One region of the Glutamicibacter sp. FBE19 genome, then DNA from elsewhere that is predicted to be linked to it. Evidence: riboswitches for the same ligand, from Rfam matches in the RefSeq annotation. Region 1 holds a riboswitch; the other holds the start of a gene.
The links. A riboswitch is a leader RNA that binds a small molecule or an ion and turns the genes downstream of it on or off. The one in region 1 is predicted to bind S-adenosylmethionine.
Positions count from the first base shown of each region.

Region 2: linked by a shared signal. The riboswitch ahead of H6F58_RS12085 (aminotransferase class I/II-fold pyridoxal phosphate-dependent enzyme) and the one ahead of H6F58_RS12535 (hypothetical protein) in region 1 are both predicted to bind S-adenosylmethionine.

Region 1 covers NZ_JACKQN010000007.1:145,071-153,040, forward strand. The annotation lists gene H6F58_RS12495 (inositol monophosphatase family protein) at 1-394, shown strand, start outside; gene H6F58_RS12500 (hypothetical protein) at 465-677, shown strand; gene H6F58_RS12505 (thiamine pyrophosphate-binding protein) at 772-2,415, opposite strand; gene speB (agmatinase) at 2,415-3,401, opposite strand; gene H6F58_RS12515 (hypothetical protein) at 3,710-4,126, opposite strand; gene H6F58_RS12520 (helix-turn-helix domain-containing protein) at 4,223-4,786, opposite strand; partial or broken gene H6F58_RS18235 (DinB family protein) at 4,962-5,546, shown strand; SAM riboswitch class IV at 5,619-5,731, shown strand; gene H6F58_RS12535 (hypothetical protein) at 5,745-6,011, shown strand; gene H6F58_RS12540 (VIT1/CCC1 transporter family protein) at 6,067-7,170, shown strand; gene H6F58_RS12545 (LOG family protein) at 7,248-7,970, opposite strand, start outside.
Region 2 covers NZ_JACKQN010000007.1:40,748-48,717, forward strand. The annotation lists gene H6F58_RS12070 (HNH endonuclease signature motif containing protein) at 1-1,472, opposite strand, end outside; gene H6F58_RS12075 (AraC family transcriptional regulator) at 1,536-2,405, opposite strand; gene H6F58_RS12080 (cystathionine gamma-synthase) at 2,477-3,682, opposite strand; gene H6F58_RS12085 (aminotransferase class I/II-fold pyridoxal phosphate-dependent enzyme) at 3,679-4,983, opposite strand; SAM riboswitch class I at 5,071-5,161, opposite strand; gene H6F58_RS12090 (LysR family transcriptional regulator) at 5,394-6,335, opposite strand; gene H6F58_RS12095 (DUF1852 domain-containing protein) at 6,458-7,450, shown strand; gene H6F58_RS12100 (methionine synthase) at 7,470-7,970, shown strand, end outside.

The sequences.
Region 1 (7,970 bases):
CCCCGAACAGGCCCGTGCCAATTTGATGACCGACTATCCCGGTGCCGAATCCCTGGTGCACGACGGAGATCTGGCACTGCAGCTCTTCGGCCAGTGGATCCAGGACTTCGCCACCGTGCGGCGCAAGGTCAGCGCCGCGCTGGCCTTGGCCCATGTGGCCGCCGGCTGGTGCGATGCCACCATCGGTTTTGACACCAAGGTGTGGGATGTGGCCGCCGGAGCACACCTGGTGCGCATGGCCCACGGGACCTTCCGAGGCTTGGCTTACGGGCAAGAGGGCCTGGCAGATCACGAATGCCCCGGATTCATTGCCCAGGGACCGGGAGCGGACTACCGCTCGCTGAACGTGGCGGCGCAGAAAATCCATGAGCTGCGCACCGGCAAGGACGCTTAAGAAGTCTGACAATATCCAGAATCTTGCCCGGGGCCTCGGATCCGCGTCGAATCGGACGTATCATGGCGGCATGGAAACACTATTCCACCGGACCGCACACTCCGCCGTGCGGCACCATGGAGGCGGAGGAGTGATCCTGGGAGGTATCGGAGCGATAGTTCTCTTCGGTGCCTTCGCAGTGATGTTGGCAGCCCAGTCCTTGGATTGGGAGCCACTGCTCATCGGAATCAGCATGGGCGTTTCCGCAGTGCTCTTTGGCGTGGTTTACCACTTCACGCATTAGCCGCTGACGGTTCTGGATAAGGCTGTGGCCCCGGACGCTGGCACTTGCCAACGCTCCGAGGCCACCATATTTTTGCCTGCACTCGGCACTGCCTTTACAGGTGCGTTGGGGCGAACATCTTGAGCAGGGTTTTGACCACGATGACATTCGGCCCTTGCCCGGCCAGTGCTTCCTCGAGGGCATCGCCGATCTGCTCGACGGCCACCTCGCGGGCAGGAACGCCAAAGGATTGGGCCAGCGCCACAAAATCGGGCCGCGCCAGTTCGGTGGCCGTCGCCTTGCCAAAGGCGCCTTCCATATACTCGCGCAGGATGCCGTAGCCGCCGTCGTCAACGATCAGCCAGGTCACCGGAGCCTGATGCTGCTTGGCGGTAGCCAGCTCGGCGATCGAATACATCGATGAGCCATCGCCGCTCACCGCGAGCACTCGCTGGCCGGTGCCGATGGCCCCGCCAATGGCCGAGGGGAAGCCGAAGCCCAGGCCGCCGGCACCCTGTGCCGAGTGGAACTGGCCTTCCTTCGCATCCCAGCAGCTCCAGCCCCAATAGGCCGCGATGGTCATGTCCCAGAAGGTCTGCATCCGGGCCGGAACCGCTGCACGGATATCGGCCATGAACTTTCGCTCCTTGGCCAAATCCTGCCCGTCAAGACGAGCCTGGATCTTCTCCAGGGTCTGCGCCACCACCTGCACTGGGCTCTGGCCATGCCAGGAGGCCCGCGGGGCGAAGCCGGCGGCGTGCAACTGGCGATCGAGGAATTTCAAGGCTTCGCGGGCATCGGCGCGGATGCCCAGGGCCGGGGTATTGGATTCCAGCACTCGCGGCTCGGCGTCGATCTGGATCATCTTGCCGCGCGGTTCCAGGGTGAAGTAATTGCTGGTCACTTCCCCCAGGGCCGAGCCGATGACCAGCAAGACGTCTGCATCTTCCATAATCTGAGTGGCATGGCGATCCTCAACCCACGATTGCAAGGACAATTCGTGGTTCCAGGGGAACGCTCCATTGCCGCCGGGGCTGGAGAGCACCGGTGCCTGCAGGGTTTCGGCCACCGCGAGCAATTCGGCCTGGCCGCCGGCACGACGCACCCCGCCACCGGCGATAATCGCCGGGCGGTCTGCGAGGGACAGCCAGTTGACCGCTTCGCGGATCAATTCCTCGCGCGGCGGGTGCTCATAGGCTTCGGCCAAGGCATCCTGCACCGGCGGGACCATCACCTGGGCCAAGAGCACATCCTGCGGGACTTCCACCCAGACCGGGCCCATGGGCACGGTGATGGCGCGTGCCCAGGCATCCTGGATGGCCGAGGGAATGCCCGAGGCATGGTGCACGGTCTGCTGGAACTTGGTGACGTTGGCGGCCGAGGCCTTCTGGTCATCGAGCTGGTGCAGCATGCCCTTGCGGCGCGCGCCCAGGCCGTCGAGCGGAATCTGGCTGGCGATGACGACCATGGGCACGCCGGTGGCGTAGGCTTCCTGCAGCCCGGCCAGCGAGGTCAGCGCCCCGGGACCGGTGGACAGGAAGAGCACGCCCACCTCTCCGGTGGCGCGGGAGTAGCCGTCGGCCGCGAAGGCGGAGTTGTTTTCCACGCGCGAGGAGACAAACTCCAAGGTGGAACGCGAGAGCGCGTCGAACAGCCCCAAGGCGTGCTGTCCGGGAATGCCGAACACGGTTTTGGCGCCCAGCGCGGTGAGGGTCTCAATGACCAGGTCGCCGCCGTTGCGTTGAGGCTGTTCGCTCATTACTTGTTCAGCCCCTGGTTAGCCCGGAAGTCGCTGATCAGGCTGATCAGGTCGTAGGTGACATGGCTGGCAGCCACGCCGGTCAGCTCCGCGTGGTCGTAGGCTGGAGCGACCTCGACGATGTCGGCGCCCACGATGTTCAGCCCGCGCAGGCCGCGCAGGATCTCGAGCAGTTCGCGGCTGGTGATGCCGCCGGCCTCGGGGGTGCCGGTGCCCGGGGCGTGGGCCGGATCCAGCACGTCGATGTCCACCGAGATGTACAGCGGGCGGTTGCCGATGCGCATCCGCAGCTTGTCCACGATTTCACGCACGCCCTGGTAGTAGACATCCGAGCTGGTCACGATGCCGAAGCCGAAGCGCTTGTCGTCTTCCAGGTCCTTCTTGCCGTACAGCGGGCCGCGGGTTCCCACATGGCAGATGGCCTCGGTGTCCAGGATGCCTTCTTCCACCGCGCGGCGGAAGGGGGTGCCGTGGGTGTATTCGGCGCCGAAGTAGGTGTCCCAGGTGTCCAGGTGGGCGTCGAAGTGCAGCATGGCGACCGGGGCGCCGGCGCGCTGGGATGCCGCGCGCAGCAGTGGCAGTGCGATGGTGTGGTCGCCGCCGATGGTGACCAGGCTCGAACCGTCCGCGGTCAGCTCCAGCGCCTCGTGCTCGATGGTCTCGATGGCTTCGTTGATGTTGAACGGGTTCACCGCGAGGTCGCCTGCGTCCACTACCTGGCTCTGCGCAAACGGCGAGGTGTCGGTGGCAGGGTTGTACGGGCGGATCAGGCGCGAGGATTCGCGCACGTGGTTGGCGCCGAAGCGCGCCCCGGGCCGGTAGGAGACGCCGGTGTCAAAAGGCACGCCGATGATCTTGATATCCGCGTTCTGGACCTGGTCCAGGCGGGGCAGCCGGGCATAGGTTCCGGCCCCCGCATAGCGCGGGATGACCGCTGCGTTGATCGGACCCAGATGGCCGTTTTCCTCAATGCGGACTTCTTTCATGTTCTTGCCCTCCCGGCGTCTCACGGCTTTCACCGTAGTTGCCCAATATGAAACTTCAGTTTCCTATTATGCTATTTTGTTGGCGCGGTCACGTCAAGGCTTTAGCCCTGGATCCGGGAGCTGGGGCGCGCAAAAGGGCAGAATGCCGCCGCCAGGGCATGCGGGGGCAGGGTTCAGCACTGCGGCTATTGGCACGCCGTCCTATCCGGGCAGGGGCAGCGTGAATGATGGCCCGGAGGGTCCGGTGCAAGATAAGGAGCTGGATCGCTGGGCCAGTTGGCTGGCGCAGCGGCATGATCGCCGGAAGACTAGGCGCCGCGGAAGTTCTTCGTGCTGGCATTGACCAGCGAACGATCGATTTCATGGATCGCCACGCAGAACCCGGCGGAGAGGATCAGGGACTTGAGCATGAGCTCGGAGAGGTCATCGGCTACGTAGACCAGTTGCAGGGGCCCGACCAGGATCATGAGAATGATCGCCCAGAAGGCATATAGCCACGAAACGCGGGCCTGAGCCATTTGCGGGAAGCGGGCCCTGCGCCGAATGGTCCGCAGGCCGAGCACCACAATCACCACCGCGATAATGACTGCCCCGATGAAAAAGAAATTGCGCTGCGTGCGGATCCACGTCAGGGTCGTGCCGGCAAGAACGCCGACAAGCACCGAAGCCCACCAGCTGATGCAGCGAAGCTGATTCCGTGCGCCAGTATCCTCGCTAGTCCTCACGCCACTCCCATCGATCACCGCACTATGTGCGCAGGCCGAGCACACCTTTTTAGAATACGCGCTCCACAGCACCGCAACGAAAAGGAGCGCTTGAAGCTAGAGGATCAAGGTCCAGGTCACCAGGGCGGCCTCATCGGACTCGTTTTCCCAGCTGTGCGGCTCGCGCCCGGGAAAGGTCATGGTGTCCCCGGCCTGGAGCTCAACACGCTGCTCGGGCAGCACGAGGGTGAATTTCCCCGCGATCACATGGAGCACTTCCAACTCGCAGTCCACCGAATACAGCTCGGCTTCGCCGGAGCCCTTGGGAGCGATTTCGGCTCGGATCATCTGCACGCGCTTCTCGCTGCGCGGCGTCACCAGCTGCTCGGTGATCCCCTCCCCGCCCAGCGACACCCGCGGCGCTTCTTCCAGCCGCACCAGCATGGTTTCGGGCACTTCAAATAGCGTGCCCACCTCGATGCCGAGCACCTCGCACAATTTCAGCAGCGTGGAGACCGAGGGGCTGGTGAGATCTCGCTCAACACGCGAGAGGAAGCCCTTGGTCAGCCCAGACAGCTCAGCGACCTGGTCGATGGTCATTCGCTGCCGCTGGCGCACCCCGCGCAACCGCGAACCGATATTGATCGCGGCACCGCTTGATTCCACGGGCAGGGTCTTCATGCTTTCGCTCCATCACTTCGCTTGTTGTGGCACGCCAGCAGCCAAAGGGGCGCTCCGAAAAGGCTGCGGCGGCAAGTTTACCAATAGTAAACAGAGCATAGCGCGAGTCCTGCAAATATGCCGTGTCCCACGCGTTCCGCGCTCCAGATCCCCGCACGCTGGCTAGACTCTGATCATGGATCACAGCAAGGAACTGCTCCAGGAATATCTCTCCGACGCGCGCGACGCAGTCATCTACAAGGCCCAGGGGCTGAGTGCACAGCTGGCGCGCAAGCCGCTGACGGCTACCGGAACGCACATCCTTGGCGTCGTCCACCACCTGGCCATCACCGAGTACGGGTATTTTGCCCAATGCCTCGGCCGCACAGTGGATGACCCCTATATCCAAGAGCTTCTGGATGCCGATGACCCGCAGGCCGACTTCCTGCCGCCGGCCCACTTCAGCGCCAGCGGGATTATCGAGCTGTACCGGGAGTCAACCGCCTTCTCGGATGCTGGCATCAGGGCCTTGCCGCTCAGCGCACCGGTTGAAGTGCCCTGATGGATCCGCCGCCGGCACACCACGCTGGAACATCTCATGGTGCACATGATCGCGGAAACCTCCCGGCACGCCGGCCACCTCGACATCGTGCGCGAACAGCTTGATGGCTTCACCGGCTTGCGCCCCGAAGCGCCCAACCTCCCGGACTATTCCGCAGCGCAATGGGCCCAGCAGTTCGAATCGATCAACCGCCTCGCCATCTGTGATGACCACCAGTAGCCAGGAGCCCAGGTCATATTACGGAACAGGCCTTCATCGCAGACAGCGCAGGCGGTAGCATCGCAAGCGTTGCTTCACGAGACACGGCGCCAAGCTCCGACTGGCCGTGCACCAACCCCAGATTCATGGGTGGTTCGGATGAAGAAGCGGTCCGTTCACACACTGTGCTCGGGCAAGAACACAGCGAGAGCGCATCACATGGCCTATTCCGTCCTGCCCATCGTCGACCGCCGAACCGGCCAAGTGCAATTCAAGGTCCACGGACTCTGGCATATCTGCTACGTCGGCGATCCAATTCTGCTCGAACAGCTCCTGGCCCGCTGCGCACGCCGCCCGGTCTTCGATCCGGAAACTTCCCAGCTGCTCCTGGGCGTTGCCGCCGCAGGGGAACCGCAGGGGCGCAACGCCGCTTTTAGCCTTGCCAAATTCCCAACGCTCCATCCCCTTACTAAAATCGGTAGCTGACCCGTTCACCGAGTTTCACCAAGAAATTCGACCTGCCAAGAGAGCTGTTTTCGTGATGTCGAACCAGTCAGCAACCGAACCTACCCGTGCCCAAGTCCAGCGCTGGCGAAAATACCTGGCCGATGAAGTCGCCGAAGGCGCCATCTACCGCACCCTGGCCCAGAAGAAATCCGGGCAGGAAAAGCAGATCCTGCTGGGACTCGCCGAAGCCGAAGCGCGGCATGAGGCGCACTGGCGGGCCAAGCTGGGCGAACACGCCAAGCCGGTCCGCCCATCATTGCGCCGCACGATCTTGCGCTTCTTGGCCCGCAATTTCGGCTCGGTCTTCGTGCTGGCCATGGCACAGCGCTCCGAGAGCAATTCGCCGTACCGCGACGACAAGGACGCGACCGCGCAAATGGCCGCCGACGAACAGGTGCATGAAGAAGTAGTCCGCGCACTGGCCACCGCCGGCCGGGCCCAGCTCTCGGGCAACTTCCGCGCCGCGGTTTTTGGCGCGAATGACGGCCTGGTCTCCAACCTCGCCCTGATCATGGGCATCGGCGCCACCGGGGTATCCTCCACCTTCGTGCTCTTTTCCGGCATCGCCGGGCTCTTGGCCGGAGCGCTATCCATGGCGGCCGGCGAATTCGTCTCCGTGCGGTCCCAGCGCGAGCTTCTCACCGCTTCACGGCCCACCCAGGTGACGCTGACGGCAGCACCCAACCTCGATTTGGCGTCCAACGAGCTGGTGCTGATCTACAAGGCCCGCGGCATGAGCGATGAAGATGCCGAACACCGCGCCGCAGAACGCATGGGGCTTTTCACCTGTGATTGCAACCCCGCCTTCTCGCTGAACCCCGAGGAACGCGCAGAGGAATTGGAAAGCGAACACGAAGAGCTCGGCTCGGCCACCGGCGCGGCAGCCACTTCCTTCTGCCTCTTCGCTTCCGGCGCCATCATCCCGATCCTGCCCTATATCTTCGGTCTTGGCGGCTTGGCGGCCGTGGCCATCTCCGTGATCCTGGTGGGGATCGCCTTGATGATCACCGGAGCCATCGTCGGTCTGCTCTCCGGAGCCTCGCCGCTCAAGCGCGGCCTGCGCCAGCTGGCCATTGGATGGGGCGCCGCAGCGGTCACCTACTGCCTGGGCCTGCTCTTCGACGTGCAGGTGGCATGACCGGCTGTTGGCTCGGCTTCAATCGCCCATGACCCCGCGGCATCATCTGATGCCGCGGGGTCATTTGCTTGGGGGCGCTACCAGCGCGTGCGCCGGCGCAGCGTGCTCATGGAGCTGATGAACTCCATCGCCTCGGCCGCGGTGTCCACCAGGGCAATCTTTTCGCCCATCACCCGATCGGCAGCGAGCGCCTGGAGCAGCGGCCACACCGGCAGGGTCCTGGTCCAGTATTCGCGGCCGAACAGGACCATGGGAACCACCCGGGCGCCGGTGGCATAGTAGTTTTCGCAGGCATCCTGGAAGATCTCCTGAACCGTGCCGGCGGATCCGGGCAAGACAATCAGCCCGCCATTGGACTGCTCCAGGAGAATTGCCTCGCGGATGGAGTTGGCGAAGAACTTTGCGATCTTCGTGGCAAAAAGGTTCGGCGGTTCGTGACCGTAAAACCATGTAGGCACCCCCAATGACTGCTGCGAGCTGGGGAAACGATCCTTGACGGCGAGCGCTGTCCTGGCCCATCCGGTGCGCTGGTGAATGGCATCGGGCTGTTCGGCGAGCATCTCCAGGGCAAGGTTGAGATCCTTTTGCTCGTAGCCTGCCAGCCATGCCCCGGCATTGGCAGCTTCCATGGCTCCCGGTCCCCCGCCAGTGGCCACGCCATAGCCGGCCCGGGTAATCAATTGGCCCAGTTCCACTGTTTGCGCGTACTCGCGTGAACCGCGGCGCATCGCATGGCCGCCCATAACCCCGATGAGCGGGGAATCCTTGAACACGCCCTCATAGACTTCCGAAATCAAAGC
Region 2 (7,970 bases), 100 kb from region 1:
TTGACGGTCCTAAAGAGTCCGCAGTGCCGGCCGATGTGGTGGATCGGGCAGTTCAGGTCTGCCGAGGCGATGTCGGTGCGCCCGCCCTTCTCCCACGGATCCAGATGGTCGAGTTCGCATCGTTCGGCGGGCATGCTGCAGCCAGGGTAGGAGCAGCCTCTATAGGCGGCGCGGATTGCCCGGCCTTGGGCCTTGGAGAAGAGCCGCTGGGTGCGGCCAAGGTCCAAGGGCAGAGAAGTGCCATTGAGCACCAGCGGGTAAACACCGGCGGTACAGAGTGCGGCTCGTGCTTCACCGGGGGTGAGGGGCAATCCGCTGGAAGTGACAGCAAAGTCCTTGAGTTGCTGTTGCATCTTTTCCCAGTTCAACACGATGCTGACCTGCGCTGCGGGCGGTGTTGACATACCGGAACCGGTGGGAGAACTTCCCATCAACAGAGTTAGCAGTCCCAGTAGCCGGCGGCGTTCGGGCTTCATGTCTTCCCACGGTTTGTGTTCATCCGGTCTCGGCGAACTTGGCGATGTTTCCGGTGGTGCTGATTGCTCCGGCTCGGCGGGTCCAGAACGGTTCCCGCCCTTGGCCCAGTCTGGCATCGACTCCTCATCGTCCCAGTCGCTCCCCGGTTCCCCGGTGAAATGAGCTTCGGCGTCCTTCAAGTGCTCGCGGTTACCGGCCACGGTAGCCGGATTGTCCATCTTGGCGAGGTAGGCCTCGATAAAAGCCGCCTGAGAAGGAAGTAAGCGCAGCACATATTCGACCAGGCCTTGGCGCATGCCGCGTCTAAAAATTCCGATGCACTCAAGCAGGGCCTTGATCGGGCGTTCGCCGGATTTCACCTCGGCTATGAGCGCGTTAATGTGTTTGCGTGCGGACTTCGGTTCGGTGCGCAGGAAAGCCAGTGCGTCGGCTTGGAGTTGTTCTTTCTTTTTACGCCCGGCTTTGCCCTCGCCCAGATCTTTGCGGGCTGAATGCAGTTTCGTGGCCGTGGCAGCGACCGGGCGTGGGTCGACGTCAGGATCCATGAATTGTTCGGCGAGCTGAGGCAACCACGGGGCGATGGGTTGACCTGCCTCATTCACCCCGCCAATCAAGCAGTCGGCTTGGATCAGGCGGGACGAAGCGGTGGCCCGTGGAATATCCAGCCAGTCCTGCAACAACCCGGAGGCACTATTAAAGTGGGTGCGGCCGGCGGTGGTGTGGCCGCGGGCTGCCTCGATCTGCTCGATCGTGGGGTTGGTGCCAGCGTCGGTGATGGCTTGGAACGATTCGCGGTCAATCTTGTGGGCACCGGTGCGGCGCAGCGCGTGGGCAGCCTGGATCTGCGCGCGGGTTTGCTGCTGTCCCAGGTGCTCGGTGAGCAGTGCAAAGTAGGCGGCGTGGCCGGCGGGCAGGTCGCCGGAAAGCACAGCCGTGGCCGAGGCAACGAGCCGGGCCGCCTCGGCCAGATCCTTGAGTGCTTGTGCTGTGCTCATGGGAACGAGCATGCCCCGCAGAAAAGGATCCGCGGGGCATGCAATGACGGTGTGTGGATAAGGCTAGCGGTCGGCCTCCACCGGCAGCCAGAGCTCGCAGGTCGCGGTGCTGAAATCAGCGGCCCGATCGAGCACGGCGACAATGGACGGGCCGGGACGCAAACGCCACGGATTGGACGGGAACCACGCGGTGGCCGTGGAGGCCCAGAGCTCCTGCAGCGCCGCCGGGTAGGGGCCCGACACGCTGAATACCGCCCAGGCCCCGGCTGGAACCTGGATGGAATCCAGGTCCTCGGGCACCGGGGCGTCGGCTGGCACCGCAACTCCGTGCAGGTAGGTCAGCTCGCTGCCTTCGCGGTAGTCCGCATCGACCTGGTCGCTGACCTGCAGCAAGCCGGCAGGATCGGCGGCCGACAGCGCCTTGAGCCGGGCATGCTCGGCCACCGGTATGGAGGCGATGTGCTCCTGGATGTGCGGGTTGGCCCCGTGGTGGATCAGCGGGACGCGTGCGGCGTATCCGATGAGCTTGAAGTTTTCTCTTTGCGCTATTCGTGCATCCATGGGGCGTTTCCCTTCGACGTTCAGGCTGAACCTGATGATTGGCTGGCTTCGAAGGGGGCCGCCATTCTCGCGGATTTCACCCACGGATGCGCCATGCACGGACCGGATGGCCCGGCCGAAAGCTTCGGCCGAGCCGTAGCCGTAGCGGATCGCGATAGCTAAGAGGTCATCCCCGGCGAGCAGGTCCGCGGCGGCCAGGGACATGCGCCGGCGGCGGATGTATTCGGAGACCGGCATGCCGGCCAGCGAGGAGAACATCCTCCGCACGTGGTATTCGGTCGTGCCTTCGCCGCGCAGCAAATCCGCGAGGCTGATCTCGGCGTGCAGGTTCGCCTCGATATGCTCGACGAGCCGATTGAGAATTCCGATCATGTTTCCACCCTTCCCCAATTACTATTCCGTGGAGAAGGGGCGCGCCGCCCGATTATTGCGGTTCGATGCGATCAGGCGTTTTCCAGGGCCTTTTCGCGCACGGTGCTCACAGGCCGGGTGGCCCGGGCGGCGGCCAGGCCGCGTTGAAGATCGGCGATCAGATCCTCGGTCTCTTCGATGCCCACCGAGAGGCGGACCAGGTTGGCCGGGATTTCCAGCTCGGTGCCGATCAGCGAGGCGTGGGTCATTTCTCGCGGATAGCAGACCAGGGATTCCACCCCGCCCAGGGAGACCGAGAGCTGGAAGTACTCCATGGATTGGGCGAAGGCGCGGGCGGCGGCCTCATCTTCCAGGGCCAGCGAGACGATCCCGCCAAAACCGCGCTGCTGGCGGGCGGCCAGCTCGTGCCCGGGGTGGGATTCCAGTCCCGGGTAGTAGACCCGGGTGACTTCGGGCTGCGCATCGAGCCAGCGGGCCAGGGTATCGGCCGAGGCGCAGTGGCGCTCCATGCGCAGGCCCAGGGTTTTCAGCCCGCGGGCGGCCAGGTAGGAATCCTGCGGGCCGGCCACAGCTCCGCCGGCGAACTGCTGGTAGCCCACCGCTTCGGCCAGGGTCTGCCCGCGGAAGATGTGGTCGGCCACGATCACCGCGCCGCCGAGCACATCGGAGTGCCCGCCAATGTATTTGGTGGTGGAGTGGACCACCGCGTGGGCGCCGAAATCCAGCGGGCGCTGCAGATAAGGAGTGGCGAAGGTATTGTCCACCACCAGCAGGGCGCCATGCTCGCGGGCGATGTCCGCCCAGCCGGCCAGGTCGGCGATGCCCAGCAGCGGGTTGGAGGGGGTCTCCACCCAGAGCAGCGCGGTGTTCGGGCGCACCGCGGAGCGCACCGAATCCAGGCTGGTGATATCCACCGCCGAAGAGGTGATCCCCCACTTGCTGTGCAGCTTGGAGATCAGCCGGTTGGTGCCGCCGTAGCCGTCGGCGCCCAGGATGATGTGGTCGCCCGGTTCGAGCACCGCGCGCAGCAGCGCGTCTTCGGCGGCGATGCCGGAGGCGAAGGCGAAGCCGGCGGCCCCGCCTTCCAGGGCGGTGAGCTGGTCCTGGAACCCGTCGCGGGTGGGATTCGAGCCGCGGGAGTATTCATGTCCGGAGCGCAGCACGTTGATGCCGTCCTGGATGAAGGTGCTGGTCTGGTAGATCGGCGGCACGACCGCGCCGGTGTGCGGGTCCTTGTGCTGGCCGGCGTGGACGGCCTGGGTGTTGAAGCCGCTCATGATGCTCCTTGGGTTTGCGGGGCCAGGGCCTTCTCCAGTGCGTGGTCAAGGGCCTGGGTGAGATCGGCGAGCAGGTCGGCGGGGTCTTCCAGGCCGACCGACAGGCGCAGGGTGGCGGTGTTCAGCCCGGCGGCGGCCAGCTGCTGCTCGGAGAGCCGGCAGTGGGTCATGGTGGCCGGGTGGGAGATCATGGTGCGGGTGTCCCCCACATTGGCGGCCAGCGAAATCAGTTTCAGCCCGTCGATCAGCGGGGAGACCAGCGTGGGATGGGCCAGCTCGATGGCCAGCACGCAGCCGGTGCCCTTGGGCGTGATCTTCTTGGCCAGCTCGTGGCTCGGGTGGGTGGACAGCGAGGGGTGGTGGATGGCCACAATGCCCGGGTGCGCCAGGAGCTCGCCGATCAGCGTGGTGACGCTGCGCTGCACATGTGCGGCGCGCACCGGCAGGGTTTCGATGCCGGCGAGGATCCCCTGGGCGCTAGCCGGGGCGAGGGTCGGGCCCAGGTCGTGCAGGAATTTGGAGCGCACCAGCATCGCGTAGGCGGCCGATCCGTGGCGCTCAAGCAGCGAGGTGTTGTTCAGCCGCACGCGCGGGGCGGCGATCTGCGGCCAGCGGGCGGCGTCGGAGAAGTCGAATTTGCCCGAGTCCACGACGATCCCGCCCAAAACAGAACCGTGTCCGGCCAGGCCCTTGGTGGCCGAGTGCACCACGATGTCCGCGCCGAAATCCAGTGGCCGCACATTCAGCGGGGTGGCCAGGGTGTTATCGACCACCACCGGGATGTTGTGCTCATGGGCGATGGCCGCGATGGCGGGAAGATCGGCCACGGTGCACAGCGGGTTGGAGACCGACTCCAGGAAGAACGCCCGGGTGTCTTCCTCGATGGCCCCGGACCAGGCGGCCGGATCGGCCTGGTCGACAAAGCTGATGCGGATGCCGAAGTCGGCGAAGGTGTCGGTGAACAGGTCCACGGTGCCGCCGTAGAGCGAGGAGGAGGCCACGATGTGCTTGGGTCCCTGGGTCAGGGCCAGGAGGGACAGGGCTACCGCGGACTGGCCGGTGGCGGTGGCTACCGCCTGGGCGCCGCCTTCCAGCGCGGCCACTCGCTGCTCGAGGATCGAGACGGTGGGATTGCCGGTGCGCGAGTAGGTGAAACCGGCCTGGCGCAACGCGAACTTCTCGATCGCTTCGGCATGCGACTGGAATTGGTAGGCTGCGGAATTGTGCAGTGGCGGCAGCATCGGGCGGAAGTCTCCGCTCGGGCGATATCCGGCGTGGACCGCGTCGGTTCCTTGGCTCATAGCTCCTCCTCGTTCTCTGCGAGGGAGTGCACCGATAGGCATCGTGTGGCAACACGAAGCACATCACGCAAAAGCGCGTTCGGAACTGCTCCATCGTTCCTGGCATTAGCACCTTTCGGTTTCCCGATGGTTGCTGCGACGTCAACGAGCCAGATCTCTTAGTCGCTCTTGATGGTTTGTTGTTCTTCCATGGTTGGCCACGGGCCGCAAACGGCGCAAGCGCCATCGGGCGGCCAGCTTCATACAAGGCCGCCAAGCTTCATATGTCGTGAACTTGTCATGATGACGCGGTGGCTGGCACCACTTTATGACGCATCACTTTGAGCAGAACCTGCGTGATTTCAAGGTTTTTGCCGAAGTTTATGACGATAGACCGGTACTCGATGACCGGGAGTTACGCCGTGGGCGGCTCAGCCGAGCACCTCGACCCCAAAGCTGGCGACCACCGCACGGACTTCTTGCAGGTAGCGCTGGGCCTGGTCGGTCAGCGGAATGGCTGCGTGGTCAATCCAGCCGATCTCGATGCGCTCCTCGATCGCCAGCGGGATGGCAACGATGGAGGGATCAAGCTCGTCGCTGATGATGCCGGTGGAGATCGTGTACCCGCCCAGGCCGATCATGAGGTTGAAGATGGTGGCGCGGTCCGAAACCTGGATTTCGCGTTGGCTGGAGCGCGTGGAGAGCACCTCCTCGGCGAAGTAGAAGGAATTATTCGCGCCCTGGTCGAAGGTCAGCCGGGGCAGGTCCTCGAGGTCTTCGAGGGTGACCTGGTCCCGGGTGGCCAGCGGGTTGCTGCGCGAGATGAAGATGTGCGGATCAGCCAGGAACAGCGGGTGGAAGGCCAGCCGGGATTCGCGCAGCAGCTTGTCGATGACCTTGCGGTTGAAGTCATTGCGGTACAGGATCCCGATGTCGCTGCGCAGGGTGCGCACGTCCTCGATGATCTGTTCGGTGCGCGTCTCGCGGAGCGAAAACTGGTACTCCTCGGCGCCGCTGGCCTGGACCATCCGGACAAAGGCGTCCACCGAAAATGAGTAGTGCTGGGTGGAGACGCCCAGCAGGCGCCTGGCGGAGGGCCGTCCGAGGTAGCGGTGCTCCAGCAGCTCCACTTGCTCCAGGACCTGCCGGGCGTAGCCAAGGAATTCTGCTCCTTCGGCGGTGAGCGTCACTCCCCTGGCCGAGCGCACCAGCAAGGTGCGCCCCACCCTCGATTCAAGCTCCTTCATCGCCGCCGACATGCTGGGCTGCGCGACGTAAATCAAGTCGGCGGCAGCCGAGATGGACCCCTCGGAGGCTACCGCCACGAAATAGCGCAGCTGCTGCAGTGTCAAGCCATTTGTTCCCTGAACCATAGCCAGAGTCTATATGAATCCATAGTTATATCGAGTTACCTGATATCAAGAATCACCCTGCATGATTGACGCAACGACTTCCCCTCGGCCTGCCCAGGCCTCCCAAATACAGATTGGCCATCATGGCAGACGAATTGAATTTCAGCATTAGCACCACCAGATTTGACGAGAATTACTCCCCTTCGGCGAATTCGCGCACCACGACAAACTTCGCTAATTTGGCACGCGGAGAGCGCCGCGAAGAGAACTTGCGCAACGCCCTGACGATGATCAACCGCCGGTTCAATTCCTTGGCTCACTGGGACAATCCCCAGGGCGACCGCTATTCTCTTGAATTGGAAATCATTTCCGCAAATGTGCATTTTTCTGCCGATAATACCGACCAGCAATTTCCTCTTTTAGAAGTGCTTGAAACCACGATCGTGGATAAACTCACCGGCACTCGGTCCCAGGGCATGGTCGGCAATAATTTTTCTTCTTATGTCCGCGATTACGACTTCAGCGTTGTGCTCCCAGCATCGTGTAATGACAGCGGATCTCCGGTGCTTCCCGAAGATTTTGGTGATCTCCATGGACAGCTCTTCCAGCATTTTTTGAACTCACAGGCATACCGTGAGCGTTTTGCCCAGCTGCCGGTGGTCTGCATCAGCGTCTCCACCTCCAAGACTTATTTCCGCACTGGCAACAGCCATCCAGTGCTCGGCTTGGAATACCAGCAGGACGAGAACTCGCTCACCGATGCGTACTTCGGCAAGATGGGCTTGAGCGTTCGCTACTTCATGCCGCCGGGTGCCGTTGCGCCACTGGCCTTTTACTTCCGTGGCGACCTGCTCAACGATTACACGAACCTGCAGCTGATTAGCCTGATCAGCACCATGGAGACCTTCCAGAAGATCTACCGCCCGGAGATCTACAACGCCAATTCGGCAGCGCCCTCCGTGTACCACCCGAGCCTGGGCGCCGAGGACTTCTCCCCTACACGCGTTTTCTACGACCGCGAAGAACGAGCCCAATTGGGCAGGATCCAAGGCAAGTTCACCGAAGAGCATTTCATCACCCCAAATCGCCAACTGCTCGATCAGTGGTCCTCCTCCTACCAGACTCCCGTCGCCTAAGACTCCGAAAGATTCCTCAATGACTTCACCACTTATCCCCGCGTCGATCGTTGGCAGCCTGCCCAAGCCTTCGTGGCTTGCCGAACCTGAAAAGCTATGGTCCCCATGGAAGCTTGAAGGCGATCAGCTGCGCGAAGGCCAGCAAGACGCCATGCGTGCTGCGGTCCTCGAGCAGACTCAACGCGGCATCGACATCATTAGTGATGGCGAACAGACCCGTCAGCACTTTGTCACCACGTTCATTGAGCACCTGAGCGGTGTTGATTTCGAAAAGCGTGAGACGGTGCGAATCCGCAACCGTTACGACGCGAGCGTGCCTACCGTCGTTAGTGCCGTAGAACGTGAAAAACCGGTTTTTGTCGAGGACGCAAAGGCCATTCGTTCATTCACTGACAAGCAGATCAAGTGGACGTTACCTGGCCCGATGACCATGGTGGACACGTTGTATGACGCTCACTACCAGAGCCGTGAAAAGCTCGCTTGGGAGTTTGCGACCATCCTGAACCAGGAAGCGAAAGAA